Regions from separate parts of the Streptomyces sp. NPDC101166 genome, predicted to be linked through region 2. Evidence: riboswitches for the same ligand, from Rfam matches in the RefSeq annotation. Region 2 holds a riboswitch; each other region holds the start of a gene.
The links. A riboswitch is a leader RNA that binds a small molecule or an ion and turns the genes downstream of it on or off. The one in region 2 is predicted to bind thiamine pyrophosphate.
Positions count from the first base shown of each region.

Region 1: another riboswitch for thiamine pyrophosphate. It lies ahead of thiO (glycine oxidase ThiO); the one in region 2 lies ahead of ACIRS4_RS16940 (thiamine ABC transporter substrate binding subunit).
Region 3: another riboswitch for thiamine pyrophosphate. It lies ahead of thiC (phosphomethylpyrimidine synthase ThiC); the one in region 2 lies ahead of ACIRS4_RS16940 (thiamine ABC transporter substrate binding subunit).

Region 1 is NZ_JBIWPF010000003.1:361,534-369,125, forward strand. Features, by position in the region: gene ACIRS4_RS08465 (Rv2175c family DNA-binding protein) at 1-278, opposite strand, end outside; gene ACIRS4_RS08470 (NAD(P)/FAD-dependent oxidoreductase) at 353-1,594, opposite strand; gene ACIRS4_RS08475 (hypothetical protein) at 1,627-1,977, opposite strand; TPP riboswitch at 2,030-2,141, shown strand; gene thiO (glycine oxidase ThiO) at 2,139-3,311, shown strand; gene thiS (sulfur carrier protein ThiS) at 3,308-3,508, shown strand; gene ACIRS4_RS08490 (thiazole synthase) at 3,512-4,306, shown strand; gene pknB (Stk1 family PASTA domain-containing Ser/Thr kinase) at 4,438-6,387, shown strand; gene ACIRS4_RS08500 (deoxyribonuclease IV) at 6,422-7,303, shown strand; gene ACIRS4_RS08505 (sulfite oxidase-like oxidoreductase) at 7,337-7,592, opposite strand, start outside.
Region 2 is NZ_JBIWPF010000008.1:205,651-213,242, forward strand. Features, by position in the region: gene ACIRS4_RS16910 (phosphatidate cytidylyltransferase) at 1-55, shown strand, start outside; gene ACIRS4_RS16915 (hypothetical protein) at 209-337, opposite strand; gene ACIRS4_RS16920 (hypothetical protein) at 334-588, opposite strand; gene ACIRS4_RS16925 (hypothetical protein) at 723-1,103, shown strand; gene ACIRS4_RS16930 (hypothetical protein) at 1,396-2,205, opposite strand; gene rlmN (23S rRNA (adenine(2503)-C(2))-methyltransferase RlmN) at 2,564-3,670, shown strand; TPP riboswitch at 3,698-3,803, shown strand; gene ACIRS4_RS16940 (thiamine ABC transporter substrate binding subunit) at 3,884-4,984, shown strand; gene ACIRS4_RS16945 (ABC transporter permease) at 5,029-6,630, shown strand; gene ACIRS4_RS16950 (ABC transporter ATP-binding protein) at 6,630-7,592, shown strand, end outside.
Region 3 is NZ_JBIWPF010000007.1:113,057-120,648, reverse strand. Features, by position in the region: gene ACIRS4_RS14920 (SsgA family sporulation/cell division regulator) at 1-419, shown strand, start outside; gene ACIRS4_RS14915 (YibE/F family protein) at 550-2,268, opposite strand; TPP riboswitch at 2,341-2,529, shown strand; gene thiC (phosphomethylpyrimidine synthase ThiC) at 2,522-4,336, shown strand; gene ACIRS4_RS14905 (hypothetical protein) at 4,413-5,294, opposite strand; gene ACIRS4_RS14900 (metallophosphoesterase) at 5,488-6,567, opposite strand; gene ACIRS4_RS14895 (LacI family DNA-binding transcriptional regulator) at 6,825-7,592, opposite strand, start outside.

The sequences.
Region 1 (7,592 bases), on a different contig from region 2:
TCGGGGGTGAAGAGCCACTCCAGCATCTCTTCGTCCGTGAAGCCGTCGTCCCGCAGCAGCGTCAGGGTGCCCACCAGGCCCTTGACGACCTTGTCCCCGTCGATGAAGGCGGCGGGCACGTGCAGCGCGCGGTTCTCGCCGCGGCGCACGGCGATGAGCTGGCCCTCCTTGACCAGCTGCCGCACACGTGTCACCTCGACGTCGAGCATCTCTGCGATGTCGGGCAGGGTGAGCCAGGCGGGGACGAGAGCATCGATCTTTGCGTCAATCTCGGTCACGGGGTCAAGGGTAGGCGCTCGGGCCGGGTGGCCGCGATGGCTCCCCCCGCCCGAGCGCGGCGCTCCCGGGAAGATCAGGCAATCGCGTTCTTCAGCGGACGGGACGGGTCCGCCAGCACGCCCGCGTCCATGCGGCTGCCCGCCTCGATCAGCCGCCTGCCCTGTGCCAGATCCCGAGGGCGGCCCACGGCCAGAAGGGCGACCAGGTGCTCGTCGCGCAGCCAGCACACGCTCCAGGCCGGTCCCGCCGGGTCGCCGCGCCACACCATGCGGTCGGCGGCGCCGTGGTGGCCTGCGTACTGGACGAAGCGGCCGAACTGCTCGGACCAGAAGTACGGCACCGGGTCGTAGGCCTCCAGGGGCTCCCCGGTGGGCTCGCCGAGGATGTTGGCGGCGACCGTGCGCGGGCCCTGGAGGGCGTTGTCCCAGTGGTGGACGAGGAGCCGTTCGCCGTAGCGCGCCGAGGGGAAGGAGGCGCAGTCGCCGACCGCGTACACGTCCGGCACGCTGGTGCGCAGATGGGCGTCGGCGAGGACCTCGCCGTGCGCGCCGAGCTCGATGCCGGAACCGGCCAGCCAGGCGGTGGCGGGGCGGGCGCCGATGCCGACCACGACGGCGCCGGCGGGCAGCCGCGATCCGTCGTCGAGGACGACCTCGCCGGGTTCGACGCGCTCCACGCGTGCGCGGGTGCGCAGTTCGGCGCCGCTGTCGGCGTACCAGCCGGCCATCGGGGCGGCGACCTCGGCGGGCAGGGCGCCCGCGAGCGGCCGGTCGGCGGCCTCGACGACGGTGACGGCGCAGCCGGCGTCGCGGGCGGCGGTGGCGAACTCCGCGCCGATCCAGCCGGCGCCGACGACCACGACGTCGTGTTGCCGGGCGAGGACGGGCCGCAGCCGTTCGGCGTCGTCCAGGGTGCGCAGCAGATGGACGCCGGGCACGCCCTCCGCGCCGGGCAGCCGGATCGGTTCGGCGCCGGTGGCGAGGACCAGGACGTCGTAGGGGACCGGGCCGGCCTCGGTGTCCAGGACGTGCTCGGCGGGGCGCAGGCCGAGCGCCTCGCTGCCGAGCCGCAGGCCGATGCCGAGGCCGTCGAAGTCGACGTCGAAGGCGGAGCCCTCGGCCTTGCCGAGCAGGACCGCCTTGGACAGCGGCGGCCGGTCGTAGGGTTGATGGGGTTCGGCGCCGATCAGCGTCACCGTCCCGTCGAAGCCCTGCTCGCGCAGGGCGACCGCGGTCTGCACCCCGGCCATGCCCGCGCCGACGACGACCACGCGCCGCCCGGCCGTACCGACTTCGTCCCGTCTCTGCTCGCTCACCTGATCACCTTAGACAACTGACGGATTGTCAGTCAGCCGTCGTGCTCCGTGACCTGCTCCACAACGCTCGTCCCGCTGCCGGGCTGCGACTCCCACTCCCATGTCTCGTCGAGGCGGACCCGGCCGTCGGCCAGCTCCACCACCGTCGACACGCAGTGCCCCGAGGACGTCGTCCCGTCGTGCTTGAGCTGTACGTACCGGAAGTCGAGCCGGTCCCCGATACGGGTACCCACCAGATGCCCTCTCACGACGTCGCCGCCCGCGTAGTCCGCCCAGATCACACCGTCGCGCTCGTGGTACGAGAAGCGGGTGCGGGTGCCGACCTGGCCGGGGGCCTGGTCGGCGACGGGGGCGAGGACGAGACCGTCGAGCGAGGGCGGCACGGGGTGGGACTCCCTTACTGAGACATACGAGGCCGGGCTAGGGTGGCCAACCTAGAGCACTCGCGGGAGCCCGGACGCACCGGGCTGAGAGGGAGGCTGGCGGCCTCCGACCGTACGAACCTGATCCGGGTCATGCCGGCGAAGGGAGGGGCTGGACGCCCATGTCCGCACGTACGTCAGACGTCCTCGTCGTCGGGGGCGGAATCATCGGCCTGGTCACGGCGTGGCGGGCCGCGCAGCGCGGTCTGGTGACCGCGGTGGTGGATCCCGAGCCGGGCGGCGGGGCCGCGCGGGTGGCCGCCGGGATGCTGGCCGCCGTCACCGAACTGCACCACGGCGAGCAGACGCTGCTCGGCCTGAACGTGGAATCGGCGCGCCGCTACCCGGAGTTCGCGGCCGAGCTGAGCGACCTCACCGGTCACGACCTCGGCTACCGGCGCTCGGGCACCCTCGCGGTGGCGCTGGACGCCGACGACCGGGCCCATCTGCGTGAACTGCACACCCTGCAGCAGCAGTCGGGGCTCACGTCACAGTGGCTGTCGGGGCGGGAGTGCCGGCGACTGGAGCCGATGCTCGCGCCGGGCGTGCGCGGCGGGCTGCGCGTGGACGGCGACCACCAGATCGATCCGCGGCGGCTGGCGGGTGCGCTGGTGGTCGCGTGCGAGCGGGCGGGCGTGGTCTTCCACCGCCGCTGGGCCGAGCGGCTGTCCGTGGGGTCGGTGGGGGGCGGCCGGGCCGACGGGGTCGTCACGGACGACGGGACGGCGCTGAAGGCGGGGCAGGTGGTGCTCGCGGGCGGGAGCCTGAGCGGGCGGCTCGCGGGGGTGCCGCGGGAGCTGCTGCCGCCGGTGCGGCCGGTGAAGGGGCAGGTGCTGCGGCTGGCCGTGCCGCCCCGGTACGCGCCGTTCCTGAGCCGCACGGTGCGGGCCGTGGTGCGCGGCAGCGACGTCTACCTGGTGCCGCGGGAGAACGGCGAGCTGGTCGTCGGCGCGACGAGCGAGGAGCTGGGCTGGGACACGACGGTGACGGCGGGCGGCGTCTACGAGCTGCTGCGCGACGCCCATGAGCTGATCCCCGGGATCAGTGAACTGCCGCTGACGGAGACGCGCGCGGGGCTGCGTCCCGCGTCGCCGGACAACGCGCCGCTGCTCGGGCCGAGCGGTCTGGACGGGCTGCTGCTGGCCACCGGTCACCACCGCAACGGCGTGCTGCTCACCCCGGTGACCGGGGACGTGCTGGCGCATGTCCTGACCACGGGCGAACTGCCCGACATGGCCCGCCCGTTCACACCCCGGCGCTTCGGCGCCGCCGCACTCTCGGAGCAGCCCGCATGAACATCCACGTCAACGGCGAGCGGCGGGACGTCGCCGCCGGCACCGCGCTCGACGCCATCGTACGGTCCCTGACGGCGGCGCCCTCCGGGGTGGCGGCCGCGCTGAACGAGACCGTCGTCCCGCGCGCGCGGTGGGCCGCCACGGCCCTCGCCGAGGGGGACCGGGTGGAAGTCCTCACGGCCGTCCAGGGAGGCTGAACCATGACCGACGATCCCCTCGTCCTCGGCGGCACGACGCTGTCGTCCCGCCTGATCATGGGCACGGGCGGCGCGCCCAGCCTGGAGGTGCTGGAGCGGGCGCTGGTCGCGTCCGGGACCGGGCTGACGACGGTCGCGATGCGCCGGGTGGACCCTTCGGTGCACGGGTCGGTGCTGTCGGTGCTCGACCGGCTCGGGATACGGGTGCTGCCGAACACGGCGGGCTGCTACACGGCCGGGGAGGCGGTGCTGACGGCGCGGCTGGCGCGGGAGGCGCTGGGGACGGACCTGGTGAAGCTGGAGGTCATCGCGGACGAGCGGACGCTGCTGCCGGATCCGGTGGAGCTGCTCGACGCGGCGGAGACGCTCGTCGACGACGGGTTCACGGTGCTGCCGTACACCAACGACGATCCGGTGCTGGCGCGGAAGCTGGAGGACGTGGGGTGCGCCGCGGTGATGCCGCTGGGCTCGCCGATCGGGTCCGGGCTCGGGATCCGCAACCCGCACAACTTCCAGCTGATCGTCGAGCACGCGCGTGTGCCGGTGATTCTGGACGCGGGGGCCGGTACGGCGTCGGATGTGGCGCTGGCGATGGAGCTGGGGTGTGCGGGGGTGATGCTGGCGTCGGCGGTGACGCGGGCGGCGGATCCCGAGCGGATGGCCCGCGCGATGCGGGCGGGGGTGGAGGCGGGCCGGCTGGCCCGGCTGGCGGGGCGGATTCCCCGGCGGTACTTCGCCACGGCGTCTTCTCCCGCGGAGGGCTTGGCCGTGCTGGATCCGGAGCGTCCCGCGTTCTGATCGCTCCGCCCGGGCGGAGCGTCGGGCTGCGGCTCCGGGGCAGGTCCGCGCTCATGGCATGCGTCACAGGTCCGCTGCAGTGCGGTGGCGGGTGGGGTGGGGGTGTCGGTGCGGGCTCGTAGACTCGCTGCGTGGACACGACCCTTCAGGACCCTCTGGTCGGGCAGGTGCTCGACGGGCGCTATCGCGTGGAGGCGCGGATCGCGGTCGGCGGGATGGCCACGGTCTACCGGGCCGTGGACACCCGCCTCGACCGCGTGCTCGCGCTCAAGGTGATGCATCCGGCCCTCGCGAGCGACGCCTCCTTCGTCGACCGCTTCATCCGGGAGGCCAAGTCCGTCGCCCGGCTCGCCCACCCCAACGTCGTACAGGTGTTCGATCAGGGTGCGGACGGGGCGTACGTCTACCTCGCCATGGAGTACATCGCCGGCTGCACGCTGCGCGACGTGCTGCGTGACCGGGGGGCGCTCCAGCCGAGGGCCGCGCTGGACATCCTGGAGCCGGTGCTCGCCGCGCTCGGCGCCGCGCACCGGGCCGGGTTCGTGCACCGGGACATGAAGCCCGAGAACGTGCTCATAGGGGACGACGGGCGGGTCAAGGTCGCCGACTTCGGTCTCGTGCGCTCCGTGGACACCGTCACCAGCACCACCGGCGCCGTCCTCGGCACCGTCTCCTACCTGGCGCCCGAGCAGATAGAGCACGGCACGGCCGACGCGCGCGTGGACGTGTACGCGTGCGGCATCGTGCTGTACGAGATGCTCACCGGCGACAAGCCGCACGAGGGGGGCACACCCGCCGTCGTGCTGTACAAGCACCTCCACGAAGACGTGCCCCCGCCCTCGGCCGTCGTGCCGGGTCTGGCCTACGAGCTGGACGAGCTGGTCGCCTCGGCGACGGCCCGCAACCCGGACGTACGCCCGTACGACGCCGTGGCGCTGCTCTCCCAGGCGCGGGCGGCGCGCGCCGCGCTCACCGAGGAGCAGCTGGACGCGTCGCCCCCGCAGGCCCTGTCCGCGGAGCACGACAACGCCGAGGACCGCACGAGCGTGATCCCGCGCTCCCTCACGGTCCCCAGGCCCCTGCCGATCGGCGAGAACGACCCGGCCGACCGGGCCGACGGGGACGGGGAAGGGCTCGACCGGACGTCCCGGTTCCGCAGCCCGCCCCCGCTGCCGCCGCAGCGCCGCTCGCTGCCGCCCCGGGGCCGGACGGTGGCGATCGTCACCCTGGTCCTGCTGGTCCTCGGCGTCGGCGCGGGCGTCTGGTACATCAACTCCGGACAGTTCACCAAGGTCCCGGCGGTGCTGACCCAGACCGAGGAGCGGGCCAGGCAGCGGCTGGAGGCGGCCGGGCTGGAGGCCGGCACCACGAAGCACGAGTTCAGCGACACCGTCGCCCGTGGCACGGTCATCTCCACCGACCCCGGGCCGGGCTCCCGGATCCGCAAGAACGACGCGGTGACGCTCGTCGTGTCCGACGGGCCCGAGACGGTGAAGGTGCCGTATCTGAAGGGCTTCCGGCTGGCCAGGGCCAAGGCCCAGCTGAAGGACGACAGCCTGGAACCGGGCATGGTCACCCAGGAGTTCGACGAGGACGTCCCCAAGGGCGCCGTCATCCGCAGCGACCCCGAGGCGGGCACCGAGCGCCGCGCGGGCACCGCGGTCGCCCTGATCGTCAGCAAGGGCAGCCCGGTCGACGTCCCGGAGGTCGTCGGCGACAGCCTGGCCGACGCCCGGGCCGCGCTGACGGAGGCCGGCCTGAAGGTGAAGGTCGCCGCCGGGCAGGTCAACTCCGAGTACGACAAGGGCCAGGTCGCCGCCCAGTCGCCGGCGCCGGACAAGCGGGTCGCCGAGGGCGACACCGTGACGCTGACGCTGTCCAAGGGGCCGGAGATGGTCGAGGTCCCGGACGTGGTCGGCTCCAGCGTCGACGACGCCAAGCGGCAGCTGGAGCAGGCAGGGTTCGGGGTCAAGGAGGACAGGGGCCTGCTGGGGCTGTTCGGGGACACCGTGAAGAAGCAGTCGGTGGACGCCGGGGAGACCGCGCCCAAGGGGTCGACGATCACGATCACCATCCGGTGACCGGGCAGTCCCGCAGGCGTGACACCCTGGGCGGGTGAGTCCTCAAGCGTCACCGTTCCCCTCCCGCAACCCCGTCGGCGGCCATGTCCCCGTGGCCGGCGGTCTGCACTCGGTCGGAGTGGCCTACGCCCGCGAGCTGAAGGCCGAGACGCTCCAGGTCTTCGTCGCCAACCCGCGCGGCTGGGCGACCCCGGCCGGGAACCCGCGGCAGGACGAGGCGTTCCGTGAGGCGTGCGCGGCCGCGTCGACGCCGGCGTACGTGCACGCGCCGTACCTGATCAACTTCGGCTCGCACACCGAGGCGACGGTCGAGAGGTCGGTGGAGTCGCTGCGGCACTCGCTGCGCCGGGGCCGGGAGATCGGCGCGCTGGGCGTGGTCGTGCACACGGGGAGCGCGACGGGCGGACGGGACCGGTCCGTGGCGCTGAAGCAGGTGCGGGAGCACATGCTGCCGCTGCTGGAGGAGCTGACCCACGACGACGACCCGTGGCTGCTGCTGGAGTCCACAGCCGGCCAGGGCTCCTCGCTGTGCTCGCGGACCTGGGACTTCGGACCGTACTTCGAGGCGCTGGACGCCCATCCCAGGCTCGGCGTCTGCCTGGACACCTGTCACGTCTTCGCCGCCGGGCACGATCTGACCGGCCCGTCCGGCATGCACCAGACCCTCGACCTGCTGGTGGACACCGTCGGCGAGGGACGGCTCCGACTGATCCACGCCAACGACTCCAAGGATGTGGTCGGCGCGCACAAGGACCGGCACGAGAACATCGGGTCCGGCCACATAGGCGAGGATCCGTTCCGTGCCCTGATGACCCACCCGGCCACCGTCGGCGTGCCGCTCGTCATCGAGACGCCCGGCGGCAAGGAAGGCCACACGGCGGACGTGGAGCGGCTGAAGAAGCTCCGGGACGGCTGAGCCGGCCAGACCGCGGAACGGCTGAGCGGCCGGTTACAGCTCCGGCCCCTCCCCCGGTTCCTCCTGGTAGGAGTACCGCTGCTCCCGCCACGGGTCGCCGATGTTGTGGTAGCCGCGCTCCTCCCAGAAGCCGCGTCGGTCGGCGGTCATGTACTCCACGCCGCGGACCCACTTCGGGCCCTTCCAGGCGTACAGGTGGGGGACGACCAGACGGAGCGGGAAGCCGTGTTCGGCGGTCAGGAGTTCGCCGTCCTTGTGGGTGGCGAAGATCGTGCGGTCGGAGGCGAAG
Region 2 (7,592 bases):
GCCGACGGCCCCGGTGGTCTGGCTCCTCCTGGTGATCTTCGTAGGCGCCACCTGACCGACCCCGCACCCCCTGCCGACGCACGGGCCCCCGTCCTCCCGGACGGGGGCCCGTCGCGCTGTGTACTTAAGCCGAGAACTGATCTCCCGAGGGCATGAAGAGGCCCATTACCAGCGGTTTTGCCGCCAGCAGAGGGCCGTCTCTGGGCCGTCAGGGCTCCCGGGCCGTGCCGAAGACGTCGTCCAGGGCCCGGCGCGCCCGCTCGGTGCTGCTGGGCATCAGGTGGGTGTACACCCGCAGCGTCATCGCCGGATCGGCGTGGCCGAGGTATTCGCTCACGGCCTTGATGCTCTCGCCCGCGTCCAGGGGAAGGCCGAGGCGTACAAGTGGCGAAGGGTGTGCTGCCGGGCGGAGGCGTACGGCTTCCCGGGTTCCGGCGTCGGGATGAGGCCGGCCGCCGCGAGAGCGGGCTTCCAGTCCTGCACGTTGAAGTTGCTTCGCCAGACGATCCCGTCGGCTGTGTTGGTGAAGAGCAGGCCTCGCTCGGTGAGCGGGCCGTCCGGCCTGACCCACGGCAGCTTGATGCCCACGGGCGGGTGACTCTCCAAGTGCTGCCGCAGGGCCGAGGCCAGTGCAGGATCACAACTGATGCTTGACGTTCTGGTCCTCGATGATGTTTGCCGTGGGCCCTAGGGACTGTCCCGTCTCCAGCTACCCTCCGGTCATGGAGCAGGACTACCCTCTGGTCCGCGCCGTCTTGCCGGGGCTCGTCACAGAGCTGATCACTCTCCTGGAAAACGAAGGAGAACGCGAGCTAGCCCTCTGCGCGTGGGATCTTCGTCTGGTTGACGAGTGCGGGTGTGGCGATGACTTTTGCCAGAGCTTCCAGACCGCAGCTCATCCGCGGGGGCAGCCATACGGCCCTGGTCATCGGTGCGTGCCGCTTGCGCCCTCTCGAGGCATGCTGTGCTTGGACGTCGTGGATAGCCGGATCATGTACGTCGAAGTACTCGGTCGGTCACCCATACCGCGCAGCCGTGAGGTCGGCGTCGACATCAGCTGGGACCGAAACAAGCATCTACCGGGACCGGACATCGCTCTGTGATCAGAGCGCGGTAAGACTTTCCCGACTTCGTCAAGAGCCCGCGTACGGCGCGGGCGTCGCGCCGCCTCTGAGGCTGCGGACGGAGGGGTGGAAAGCCCTCGGTGACTGGGGCGGTCGGCTTCACGGCTTTAGGCAGCCACAATGGGGCGAGCCTCTAAGCCCATGACCCAACGTCGGGCTTTACCGAGCAGGTCCACAGACCGCCCGACGCGTCGGAAGCTCACGGGGTCATGATCACTCGCCCCAAAGCAGATCCAGCCCAAAGCCGCTCCGCCGACCTTAGTCCCATCACTTACGGCCTGAATTTCTCAGTCCCAATCACAGGAATTACCCCTTCGCCATCAAGGGTTTTGAGAGTTCCCAGAAGGTTCCCCTGTGCCCAGCTATTCCAAGATTTTGCGATCAAGTTGTAGGAGGCTCGGCGTCCGCCGCTCGTTCCGAGTAGTACGCGATCCCGAAAAAATCGATTTCTGAGCACGAGGCGAGGGTCTTTCGCGTCCATATTGGCGCCAGAGATCAGGCCATTGGCCCAATCTTCGATCTTGTCTGCATGCTCGGTGCGTGCTGCTTGAGCCAGCACGACTAGGTGAGTCGGCTGGTTGATTCCCGAGGCCCGATATGCTGCGGCAGCAATAGGTGCCAGGGTAGTCAGTTCTGGCCAGGCCGCAACGGCTCGGAGGATGTCTGAAGTGGCAGCTTTCGTATCGTAGAAACCGTCGAATAGGGTGACCGGATCCCACATTCTATACATTTGTCCCATGATTCGGGCCGCTGCGGCCACGATTACTCTATGCGGAATCTTGAGGAGCTGTGCTGCTTGTCGACGATGCCCTGAGTCGAGCACGTCAAATGTTTCTGCTTCACAGTTAGGGATGACGAGCATCTCGATCGAAACGCCTGAAATTTTGATGCCCATAAGTCGATGCTGCCCGTCGAGTAGCATTCCATTTTTGTCGAATGCGATTCCCTGATGAGTAGTTCTCCATGCTCCACTCGACATCGCTTTAGCGTACCGCTCGTACACGGTGTCAGAAAGAACTCGATTGTGCTGTGGATTGCAGTGAGTCAACCAGACCTCGGCCATTTCTGGCGTGATGGTCATGTGCTTGGGTCCGATTGGCAGAGCTGGGAGATCGATCATGCTTTGCCTGCAATCCCTTCGTGTAGATATACCGAAGGGATGATCTCATGTCCCTAGGTGCGGATCGGGTGATTGTATGCAATTGCTAGAGTGGAGCTTCTGTCTGGATGAGTTTTTGGTAAATCGCGCAAACGGCGACACTTTTTCGGCTCTTTTATTTCGTTCTTGATCGAAGTTGCACTGTGTAATGACTGAGACTGCTGGGCCGTCTCGGGGCCGTCCGAAGCCGACCAACGCTGACAGTCGGCACCCGAGGGTGACCACCCCCACCCCGCTCTGGCCTGGGGCCCCGGCGATGATCTGCCACACTGGTCGTGTTATGCCTGCACCCGGAGAACTCACATTCGTCGCCCCCCGTGGAGCCAAGAAGCCGCCGCGGCATCTTGCCGATCTCTCGCCCGCCGAGCGGAAGGAGGCGGTGGCGGAGATCGGTGAGAAGCCGTTTCGGGCGAAGCAGCTGTCGCAGCACTACTTCGCGCGGTACGCGCACGAGCCGGCGGAGTGGACCGACATCCCCGCCGGGGCGCGGGAGAAGCTGCGGGAGGCGTTGCTTCCCGAGCTGATGACCGTCGTACGGCATCTGTCGACCGACCAGGGCACGACCCGCAAGACGCTGTGGCGGCTGTTCGACGGGACGCTCGTGGAGTCGGTGCTGATGCGCTACCCCGACCGGGTGACCATGTGCATCAGCTCGCAGGCCGGCTGCGGGATGAACTGCCCGTTCTGCGCGACCGGGCAGGCCGGGCTCGACCGGAACCTGTCCACCGCCGAGATCGTGCACCAGATCGTGGACGGGATGAGGGCGCTGCGCGACGGGGAGGTCCCCGGTGGGCCGGCCCGGCTGTCCAACATCGTCTTCATGGGCATGGGCGAGCCGCTCGCCAACTACAAGCGGGTCGTCGGCTCCATCCGCGCGCTCACCGACCCCACCCCCGACGGGCTCGGGCTGTCGCAGCGCGGGATCACCGTGTCCACCGTCGGGCTGGTGCCGGCCATCCACCGGTTCTCCGACGAGGGCTTCAAGTGCCGCCTCGCCATCTCGCTGCACGCTCCCGACGACGAGCTGCGCGACACCCTCGTCCCCGTGAACACGCGGTGGAAGGTGCGCGAGGTGCTCGACGCCGGGTTCGAGTACGCCGAGAGGTCCGGGCGGCGCCTGTCCATCGAGTACGCGCTGATCCGCGACATCAACGACCAGGCCTGGCGCGGCGACCGGCTCGGCCGGATGCTCAAGGGCCGGCCCGTGCACGTCAACCTCATCCCCCTGAACCCGACGCCCGGGTCCAAGTGGACCGCGTCCCGACCGGAGGACGAGAAGGCGTTCGTCGAGGCGATCGCGGCGCACGGCGTGCCCGTCACCATCCGGGACACCCGGGGCCAGGAGATCGACGGGGCCTGCGGCCAGCTCGCGGCCACCGAGCGGTAGTCTGTTCCCGGACAACTTCATGCCTTCGTATTCCGACAGGGGAGCGCCACAGCGCTGAGAGTGCGGCACCGGCCGCAGACCCTCTGAACCTCGCCCAGGTCATTCTGGGTAGGAAGTTCGGTCATCACTCGAGCTGTTGCGCCCTGCCCGGGCACCCTTGGTGGATCCCGGGCAGGGCCGCGTCTTCTCCTGGTCAACCCCAGGAGGAATCCAGTGCACACCAGGACGTTCGTGGCCGCGGCCGTGGGCCTCGGTCTCGTCACGCTGTCCGCTTGCGGGTCGTCGTCGTCCGGCGACGGCGGATCGGGCGGCGACGCCGGGTCCGGCGGCGGCTCCAAGACCGTCACCCTCGTGAGCCACAGCTCGTGGTCCGTCTCCAAGAACGTGCTCGCCGACTTCGAGAAGCGGTCCGGCTACAAGGTGCGCGTCCTGGAGGACGGCGACGCCGGGCAGGCCGTCAACAAGGCGATCCTCACCAAGGACAACCCGCAGGGCGACGTCTTCTTCGGCGTCGACAACACCCTGCTCTCCCGCGCCCTCGACAACGATCTGTTCCAGTCGTACGAGGCCAAGGGCCTCGACCAGGTGGGCGCCGAGTACCGGCTCGACGCGGACAAGCACCGGGTCACCCCCGTCGACCACGGCGACATCTGCGTCAACTACGACAAGAAGTACTTCGCCGACCACGACCTGGCCCCGCCCGCCTCCCTCGACGACCTGGTCAAGCCCGCCTACAAGAACCTCCTGGTCACCGAGAACGTCTCCACCTCCTCGCCCGGCCTCGGCTTCCTGCTGGGCACCGCCGCGCGGTACGGCGACGGCGGCTGGGAGGGCTACTGGAAGAAGCTCCGGGCCAACGGCGTGAAGGTCGTCGACGGCTGGGAGCAGGCCTACAACGAGGAGTTCTCCGGTTCGGCCGGCGGCAGGAAGGCCGGCGCCGACCGGCCGCTCGTCGTCTCCTACGCCTCCTCGCCGCCCGCCGAGGTGATCTACGCCCAGCCGAAGCCCGCCGACGCCCCGACCGGCGTCGCGGCCGGCACCTGCTTCCGGCAGGTCGAGTTCGCGGGGCTGCTGAGCAACGCGAAGAACAGCGCGGGCGGCAAGGCGCTGATCGACTTCCTGCTGTCGAAGGAGTTCCAGCAGGACATGCCGCTCAACATGTTCGTCTACCCGGTGGTCAAGGGCGCCGCCGTGCCGGCCGAGTTCACGAAGTACGGGCCCGCCGCGAAGGACCCCGAGACCATGGACCCGGCGAAGATCGCCGAGAACCGCGACCAGTGGGTCAAGTCGTGGACCTCGCTCGTACTGAAGTAGCCCCGGCCAGGAGGCGCTCGCAGAACGCGGCGCGGCTCGGGCTCATGGCCCTGCCCGTCGCGTTCTTCGGGGTCTTCTTCGCCTGGCCCGTGGCCGCGATCGTCGCGCGCGGGCTCGACGTCGACGGCGCATGGCGCTTCGGCCGTCTCCTCGACGTGCTCGGGCAGTCCGACATCCGGCACGTCCTGTGGTTCACCCTTTGGCAGGCGCTCGCCTCCACCGCGCTGACCCTGCTCGTGGCGCTGCCGGGGGCGTACGTCTTCGCCCGCTTCTCCTTCCCGGGCAAGGAGGTACTGCGGGCCGTCGTCACCGTCCCGTTCGTGCTGCCGACGGTCGTCGTCGGCACGGCGTTCCTGGCGCTCGTCGGGAGGGGCGGGCTGCTCGACGAGTTGTGGGGCGTACGGCTGGACACCACGGTGTGGGCGATCCTGCTCGCCCATGTCTTCTTCAACTACGCGGTCGTCGTACGGACCGTGGGCGGACTGTGGGCACAGCTCGACCCCCGTCAGGAGGAGGCCGCGCGTCTGCTCGGCGCCTCCCGGCTGCGGGCCTGGCGCACGGTCACCCTGCCCGCCCTCGGGCCCGCCGTGGCCGCCGCCACGTTGATGGTCTTCCTGTTCACCTTCACCTCCTTCGGCGTGGTCCAGATCCTCGGCGGCCCCGCGTTCTCCACGCTGGAGGTGGAGATCTACCGGCAGACCTCGGAGATCTTCGACCTGTCCACGGCCGCCGTCCTGACCATCGTGCAGTTCCTGGCCGTCGGCGCGATCCTCGCCGTGCACGCCTGGACGGTGCGCCGGCGGGAGAGCGCGCTGCGGCTGGTGGACGCGAAGCTGACGGCGCGGCGGCCCCGTGGGGCCGGGCAGTGGGCACTGCTCGGCGGGGTGCTGACGAGCGTCGCCGTGCTGCTGGTGCTGCCGCTCGCCGTGCTGGTGCAGCGGTCGCTGGACGCGCCGGACTTCGCCTACTACCGGGCGCTGACCCGTGACGACGGCAACGTCTTCCTGGTCCCGCCGATCGAGGCGGTCGGCAACTCGCTGGAGTACGCCGCCGCCGCGACCGCCGTCGCGGTGCTCATCGGTGCTCTGGCCGCGGCGGCGCTCACCCGGCGGGACGCCGGACGCCTCGTCCGCGGCTTCGACGCGCTGCTGATGCTGCCGCTGGGCGTCTCGGCGGTGACCGTCGGCTTCGGTTTCCTCATCGCGCTCGACGAGCCCCCGCTCGACCTGCGCGGCACATGGATGCTGGTGCCGCTCGCGCAGGCGCTGGTCGGCGTGCCGTTCGTCGTGCGGACCATGCTGCCGGTGCTGCGGGCGGTGGACGTACGGCTGCGGGAGGCGGCGGCCGTGCTGGGGGCCTCGCCGTGGCGGGTGTGGCGGGAGGTCGATCTGCCGCTGGTGCGGCGGGCGTTGCTGGTCGCCGCCGGGTTCGCCTTCGCGGTGTCGCTCGGGGAGTTCGGGGCGACGGTGTTCATCGCCCGGCCCGACAACCCGACGCTGCCGGTCGCCGTGGCCCGGCTGCTGGGCCGCGCCGGGGAGCTCAACTACGGCCAGGCGATGGCACTTTCGACGATTCTGATGCTGGTGTGCGCGGTGGCCCTGCTGGTGCTGGAGCGGCTGCGCACCGACCGGACCGGGGAGTTCTGATGCTGCTGCGGCTCGAAGGCGCGACCGTGCGGTTCGGGGGGCGGGCCGTGCTCGACGACGTCGATCTCGGCGTCGCCGAACACGAGGTGGTGTGCGTGCTCGGGCCGAGCGGCAGCGGCAAGTCCACGCTGCTGCGGGCGGTGGCCGGGCTCCAGCCGCTCGATGCGGGGCGGGTGTTGCTCGACGAGCGGGACCAGGTGAAAGTGCCCGCGCACAAGCGGGAGTTGGGCCTGATGTTCCAGGATCATCAGCTGTTCCCGCAGCGGGACGTGGGCGGCAACGTGGCCTTCGGGCTGCGGATGCACGGCCACACCAGGCATGAACAGGGCGAGCGAGTGCGGGAGTTGCTGGACCTGGTCGGTCTCCCGGGCGCCGCCCGCCGGGCCGTCGCCGCGCTCTCGGGCGGGGAGCAGCAGCGGGTGGCGCTGGCCCGTGCGCTCGCTCCCCGCCCCCGGTTGCTGATGCTGGACGAGCCGCTGGGCCAGCTCGACCGTTCGCTGCGGGAACGGCTGGTCGTCGAACTGCGCGAGCTGTTCGGCCGGTTGGGCACCACCGTGCTCGCGGTCACGCACGATCAGGGTGAGGCGTTCGCGCTGGCCGATCGGGTGGTGGTGATGCGAGACGGGCGGGTCGCGCAGTCCGGCACGCCCCTGGAGGTGTGGCAGCGGCCGGCGGACGCCTTCGTGGCGCGCTTCCTGGGTTTCGACAACGTGGTCGAGGCGAACATCGCCGGCGATGTCGCGGACACGCCGTGGGGCAAGACGCCGGTGCCGTCCGGTTCCCCGCAGGGGCCCCGCACGCTCCTGGTCCGCCCGGCCGGGGTGCTCCTGGCCGACGCGGACGACGGTCTGCCCTGCACGGTCACGGCCCGCACCTTCAAGGGCACCCATGTCACGCTCCACCTCCAGCCGGCCGACGGCCCCCGTCTGGAAGCGGCGTGCCCGCTGCGCCTGGCCCCGGAG
Region 3 (7,592 bases), on a different contig from region 2:
CAGAGGTCATGATGAGCTTCCTCGTCTCCGAGGAGCTCTCGTTCCGTATCCCGGTCGAGCTGGGTTACGAGACCTGCGATCCCTACGCCGTGCGGCTCACCTTTCACCTGCCCGGTGATGCCCCGGTGACCTGGGCGTTCGGGCGGGAGCTGCTGGTCGACGGGGTGGGCAGACCATGCGGTGAGGGCGATGTGCGGGTCTCGCCCCTCGACCCCGGATCGCTCGGCGAGGTCCTGATCCGGCTTCAGGTGGGCAGTGACCAGGCGGTGTTCCGTTCGTCCACCGCCCCGCTCGTGGCCTTCCTCGACCGCACCGACAAGCTCGTCCCGCTGGGCCAGGAAGGCGCGCTCGCCGACTTCGACGCCCATCTCGACGAGGCTCTGGACCGGATCCTGGCGGAGGAACAGAGCGCCGGCTGAAGCGTCGCGCCGGGGAGGGCGACGGACGCTTCAGCGCGGGGAGGGGTTGTGCAGGAACGTTCCCTCGGGGCGATGGGGGGGCGCGGGCGCCCGAGGCACGTGGACGACGGCGTCGGGCGGCCGGCCCCGGTCAGCGCTTGCGGCGCCGGCCCCTGCCGCTCCGAGCAGGCGCGGGCGCCGTTCCCGCGGCCGCGGTGGCCGCCTCTGAAGGCCTCGCCTCCGGGACCGCCGCGCCCGCCGAACCCGGCCCGGGCCGGTCGGCCGAGACCACGAGGGCCGCGAGCGCCGTCGTCACCGGGACCGAGGCGACCAGGCCGATCGAGCCCACCAGCGTGCGCACGATCTCCTCGGCGACCAGCTCACTGTTGGCGACCGTGCCGACGCTGCTCTGCGCGATCGAGAAGAGCAGCAGCAGCGGCAGCGCGGCACCGGCGTAGGCGAGGACGAGGGTGTTGACCACGGACGCGATGTGGTCACGGCCGATGCGGATGCCGGCCCGGTACAGCCCGCGCCATCCCATCGAGGGGTTGGCCTCGTGCAGTTCCCAGACCGCGGAGGTCTGGGTGACCGTCACGTCGTCCAGAACGCCGAGCGAACCGATGATGATGCCGGCGAGCAGCAGACCGCTCATGTCGATCGACGGGTACAGGCCGTGGATCAACCCGGTGTTGTCGTCCGTGTTGCCCGTCAGCGCCGCCCAGTCGACGAACCAGGACCCGAGCACGCCGATCAGCAGCAGGGAGATGAGCGTGCCGAGCACGGCCACGGAGGTGCGGGCCGACAGACCGTGGCACAGGTAGAGGGCGATCAGCATGATGGCGCTCGACCCGACCACCGCGACGGCCAGGGGGTTCGACCCCTGAAGGATGGCGGGCAGGACGAAGAAGTTGAGCACCAGGAAGCTGATGGCCAACGCGACCAGCGCCATGACGCCCCGCAGTCGCCCGACCACCACGACGGCGACCGCGAAGATCCCGGCCAGCAGTCCCATCGGCAGCATGCGGTTGACGTCGGTTACCGAGTACTGCAGGTCCTTCGGCGCGGAGGGTTCGTAGGCGACCACGACCTTCTGACCCTGTTCCAGCTGCCGTGTCTGGTCCGGTTGGACGATCTCCGTGAAGGTACGGCCCTTGTCCTTGCCGGTGTCCACCCGGATCGTGGCCCGTTTGCAGGTTCCCTTCGCCTGTTGTTGCGCGGAGGAGCCCTCGGCCGTGGAGGTGTCTCCGGTCGGGGCCTCGCCCGAGGCGTTCACCGAGGAACAGCTCACGCTCTCGATCCTGGTGACCGTCGCCTGGTGGGTCTGCCGGTCGAAGCCCACCCCGGTGCGCTCGTGCGGCGGGGCGCCGCCGGGCCACAGCACGACCAGCCCGGCGAGCACGGCCACCGCGAACGGGATCAGGACGGCGGCGATGACCTTGCGCAGATGCCGGGAGACGGGGGCAGCCGGCCCGTGGCTGTGACTGTGCGAATGCCCATGCCCACCGCCCGGCCCGTGGCCGCCCGCGCCGTGATCACCCGGACCGCGACCGCCCGCGCCATGATCACCCGGCCCGTGGCCGCCGGGACCGTGATCCCCCGGCCCGTGGCCGCCAGGGCCGTGACGGTGGTCGTCCTGACGGTGACGGTCCGGTCCGCGGTCGTCGTCCGTCCCCGGCCCGCGGCCGCCCGGCGGGTGCGACTCGCCGAAGTCGGGGCCCCCTCTGCCGTGTCCGTACCCCTGATCCCGCCCGTTGCCGAAGTCGCGGTCGTCGCCAGGACCAGGGCCGTTGCCGGGCCCGGTGCCGTTACGGCCGCCCGGCCGGCGAGACGGCTCCGGTGGCGGATACGGAGGCTGGTGCGTCGTGGTCACCGACCGATCATCGCAAGAACCACTGGGGCCCACTGTTCACCGCGCCACACATGCCGCTAGCGTGGAGGCACCTTTTGTACACGCGGGAGCTCGGAGCACCGGGCTGAGAGGGCGCTGACCTCCGTCTTCGCGATGTTTCACGTGGAACGTCACCACCACGAGTGATGTGTCACACGAAACGTCGGCAGACGGCAATCGCTGCGTCGACCGCTGAACCTGTTACCGGGTAATGCCGGCGTAGGGAGTAGGTCTCATGACCAACAAGGACGCACGCACGCCTGCCTCCACGCAGATCTCCTCCGAGGTCTCCGTCGACGGGGAGGCCGGGAAGTCCATCGGCTGGCACAAGGCGTATGTCGAGGGCAGCCGCCCCGACCTGCGGGTACCGGTCCGTCAAGTGCACCTCACCAACGGCGATTCGGTCACGCTGTACGACACCTCCGGTCCGTACACCGATCCGCTCGTCGACACCGACGTCCGCCGCGGGCTGCCCCCGCTGCGGGAGAACTGGATCATCGCCCGAGGCGACACCGAGGAGTACGCGGGCCGCCCCGTCCGTCTCGAGGACGACGGCGTGAAGCACACCTCGCCGCGCGGTGGCCTGCGCAACCTCGACGCGGTCTTCCCCGGGCGACCGCGGCTTCCGCGTCGCGCCCGGGCCGGCGAGGCGGCCACCCAACTCGCCTACGCCCGGCGGGGGGAGATCACGCCCGAGATGGAGTATGTGGCCATCCGGGAGAACGTGGCGCCGGAGATCGTCCGCGAGGAGATCGCAGCGGGCCGCGCGGTGCTGCCCGCCAATGTCAACCACCCGGAGATCGAGCCGATGATCATCGGCAAGAGGTTCCTGGTGAAGGTCAACGCCAACATCGGCAACTCGGCGGTGACGTCCTCCATCGAGGAAGAGGTCGAGAAGATGACCTGGGCGACCCGGTGGGGCGCCGACACGGTCATGGACCTGTCCACCGGCCGGAACATCCACACCACGCGCGAGTGGGTGCTGCGCAACTCCCCCGTTCCGATCGGCACGGTGCCGCTCTACCAGGCGCTGGAGAAGGTCGACGGCAAGGCCGAGGAACTGACCTGGGAGATCTACAAGGACACGGTCATCGAGCAGGCCGAGCAGGGCGTGGACTACATGACCGTCCACGCGGGCGTCCGTCTCCCGTACGTCCCCCTGACGGCGAACCGCAAGACCGGGATCGTCTCCCGCGGTGGATCGATCATGGCCGCGTGGTGTCTGGCGCACCACAAGGAATCGTTTCTCTACGAGAACTTCGAGGAACTCTGCGAGATCCTCGCGGCCTACGACGTCACGTACTCGCTGGGCGACGGTCTGCGTCCCGGCTCGATCGCGGACGCCAACGATGCAGCGCAGTTCGCGGAGTTGAGGACGCTCGGGGAACTCAACCGGATCGCGAAGCGTTTCCATGTACAGACGATGATCGAGGGCCCGGGCCATGTCCCGATGCACAAGATCAAGGAGAACATCGACCTTCAGCAGGAGATCTGTGATGAAGCTCCGTTCTATACGCTCGGCCCGCTGACGACGGACGTCGCCCCGGCGTACGACCACATCACCTCAGGCATCGGCGCCGCCATGATCGCCTGGTGGGGCACGGCCATGCTCTGCTACGTCACGCCCAAGGAGCACCTGGGCCTGCCCAACCGGGACGACGTCAAGACCGGCGTCATCACGTACAAGATCGCCGCCCATGCGGCCGACCTCGCCAAGGGGCACCCCGGAGCCCAGGAATGGGACGACGCCTTGTCCGACGCCCGTTTCGAGTTCCGCTGGGAGGACCAGTTCAACCTGGCCCTCGACCCGGACACCGCCCGTGAGTTCCACGACGAGACGCTGCCGGCGGAGCCGGCCAAGACGGCTCACTTCTGCTCGATGTGCGGGCCGAAGTTCTGCTCGATGAAGATCAGCCAGAGCATCACCGAGCGGTTCGGCGGCGCGTCGGCGGAGGGAGCGACACCGGAGGAGATAACGGAGGGGATGCTCCAGAAATCGAAGGAGTTCGCGGCGAGCGGCAACCGGGTGTACCTCCCCATGGCGGACTGAGGCAGCACAGGCCGACGCGGGGCGGCTCGCGCCCCGCCAGGCGGCTTGCGCTCCCGTCGGGGCGCAAGCCGGAGGCCTATTCCGGCTGGTGCTCCGGTCCTCCGAAGTCCGGGCTGGTGTAGTCCGGGCTGGAGTAGCTCGGGCGCGGGCCGGCCGCGGGGCCGTCGTCGGGACTGGTGAAGCCCGGGCGGTCGTAACCGATCTTCGGCAGGCGACCGCCGGGGGCCGGCGGGGCCGCTGTGGGACGCACGGCGTCGGTCGCGCCGGGATCGGCGAGAGCCTCGCGCAGGAACGGCACGATGCCCCGTGCCAGCAGGGCTTCCCGCCAGGCCTCCTTGGCGCGGTCCACCTCCTCGCTGCGCTCGCCGTACGGGCCCGCCTCCAGGGAGGGCCGGTTGCGCAGGGCGGTGAGCAGGAGCCCGACGGTGGCGACCAGAATCGCGGCCGCGGCGACGGCGCCGAACGCCCACCCCACGTTGACCATGGCCTCGGCGGCCGTCGCGCCGGGGTCGAGCATCCTGAGCACGTATCCGACGAGCAGGAAGATCGCCGCGGCGGTTCCGGCGAGCACCGGGGTGAGGACGGCCGCGATGGCGACGGCACCCGCCCCGGCGGCCTCCGCCACCTGGGCCGCCTCGCCCACGGTGGCGAGACCCAGCCCGCCCATGCCCGGCTCGCCCGCGCCGGCGTCCTGGCCGGAGGCGGAGGGGGCGGACGAGGAGGGATGGCGCAGTTCCTCGCGGACCTTCACATAGTGCTGGTACTCGGTCGCCGCGGCCGCCGTGATGAGGACGGTGGCGTTGAGCGCCATGGTGCGCAGTTGCTCGGCGTTGAGCCGTTGTCCGACGGCGGTCAGTTCCGGGTGGTGTGGTGCGGAGCGCAGCGCCTCATCGAGGATCCGCTCGTACTCCTGGCGGTCCTCGCTGTGCAGGTGCTGCGGAACGCTGTTCATGTGCATCCCCCGATGCTCCGTAGGGCTTGGGGCTCGCATGCCAACGAGCCGTCGGGCAGAAACGGAGGGGAGCCTGCTACGGATGAACCGATGGTAGAGCGGCGACGGCCCGGGGTAACAGGGGGTTCGCGGAAATTGGCCCCTGGCCTGCGGTGTCGTCGGCGGGTCCGGCGCGGGGTGCGCCGGGTCCCGTGAACGGTCAGACGTCGAGCGGCAGTTGCTGGACCAGCAGCTTCCCGGCCATCGTCACTCCGCCGTCCATGGCGATGGCCAGTCCGTCGGCGTAGACGTGCGGTCCCTCGACCGCGGGTGCCGGATCGTCGCCTTCCTCGGAGCCGACCTCGCCCAGCAGGTACGGGATGGGGCTGTGGCCGTGGACGACGCGGTGTCCGCCGTAGGTGTCGAGCAGGGAGCGGGCGGCGTCGGCTCCGCCCTCGTCGCGGAAGGCGAAGCGCTTGGTGAACTTGCGGAACAGGTCCCACACCTCGTCCGCGTCGTTGCGGGTGATCGTCTCGCGGATGGTGTCGTTGACCGCTTCGATCGAGTCGCCGTAGTCGAGGTAGGCCGTGGTGTCCGAGTGCACGAGCAGGTGGCCGTCGACTTCCTCGACGGCGTCGAGGCGGGCCATCCACTGGAGGTGATGGTCCTGGAGGCGGTCCATGTCCGCCTTCTGGCCGCCGTTCAGCAGCCAGGCGGCCTGGAAGGTGGCGGTGCCCGCGCCGGAGTTGACGGGGGTGTCGCCGAACCGCTTGGCGCCGAGCAGCAGCAGCTCGTGGTTGCCCATGAGGGCCTTGCAGTAGCCGCCTGCCGCGGCCGCCTCCGCGGACAGCCTCATCACGAGGTCGATGACGCCGATGCCGTCGGGTCCGCGGTCGGTGAAGTCGCCGAGGAACCACAGCCGGGCGGTGCCCGCGCACCACTGGCCGGCCGCGTCGATCAGCCCCTTGTCCTGGAGCGCGGCCAGCAGTTCGTCGAGGTAGCCGTGCACGTCGCCGACGACGAACAGCGGGCCCTGCCGGGCGGCCTGCGGCGGCGCCGGGGCGGCGGCGGGGTCGACGGTCACCTGGAGGGTGTCGCCCCGGTTGATGACCGGCAGGTCGCGCTGGGTGGGCGTGTAGCCGTCGGGGTACTCCGTCGCGTCCTCGAGCGGCGGCGCGGCGTTTCCGGGATGCGTGCTCTCGGCGTACGGGCCGGTCTCGTGCACGTAAGCGGGCACCCGGAAGTCGCGCAACGTCGCCGTACGCTCCACCTCGGGTCCCTGACCGGCCCCCTGAGTCATCAGACCCCTCCACCATCGCGCCGCATCTGCACCGCTTCGGACTGTCTGGTCGTAACGGCCCGCGGTGCCGTGCGCCCATCATAGGAATGCGGATCCTGTCGTGTGATGACCCAGGGGTGGTGAATCGGAGAGAGGTTCCGTTTCCGCGCGGCTTTCGCCCCGGTTGAGGTGGGATCGGCGGCCCCGCGCTCACCCCGCGAACACCGTGATCTCACCCTCGCCGCGCACGCCTCGACGAAAACGGGGGCCGCGTGGCACTAGGTCTTCTCGGGCGCCCGGGGCGGACTCACCGTCGTCCGCGGCGGACGACGCTGGGACGAGGTGCGCACGATCAGCTCGGTCGGTATCACCTGCTCGACCGGGTGGTCGGATTCCACGCCCTCGATCGCGTCGATGAGGAGCTGGACGACCGCCGTCCCGATGCGGCGCGGTTTCAGGGAGAGCGTGGTGATCGGCGGATCGGTGCCGGCGTAGACGGTGGACTCGCTGCAGCACACCAGCAGCAGGTCCTCGGGGACGCGCAGCCCGTAGCGGCGGGCGGCGGCCAGCAGATCGGTGCCGTTGGGGTCGAACAGGCCGTAGACGGCGTCGGGGCGGTCGGGGCGGGCCAGCAGCCGGTCGGCGGCGACGGCGCCCGCGCACGGGTCGTGGGCGGGGTAGGCCTCGTAGACCGGGTCCTGGCCGACACGTTCGCACCAGCGCAGGTACGCGCTGGTCGACAGGTGGGTGTACGTGTCGGTGGAGGTGCCTGTGAGCAGGCCGATGCGGCGGGCGCCGGCGTCGGCGAGATGGTCGAGGAGGTCGAGGACGGCGGCCTCGTGGTCGTTGTCCACCCAGGCGGTGACCGGGAGCGTGCCGGCCGGGCGGCCGTCGGAGACGACGGGTAACCCCTGCCTGACGAGTTCGCTGACCACCGGGTCCTGGTCGGAGGGGTCGATGACCACCGTGCCGTCCAGGGCCACGTTCGACCACACGTCGTGGCGCGAGGTCGCGGGCAGGATGACGAGCGCGTAGCCGCGGGCGAG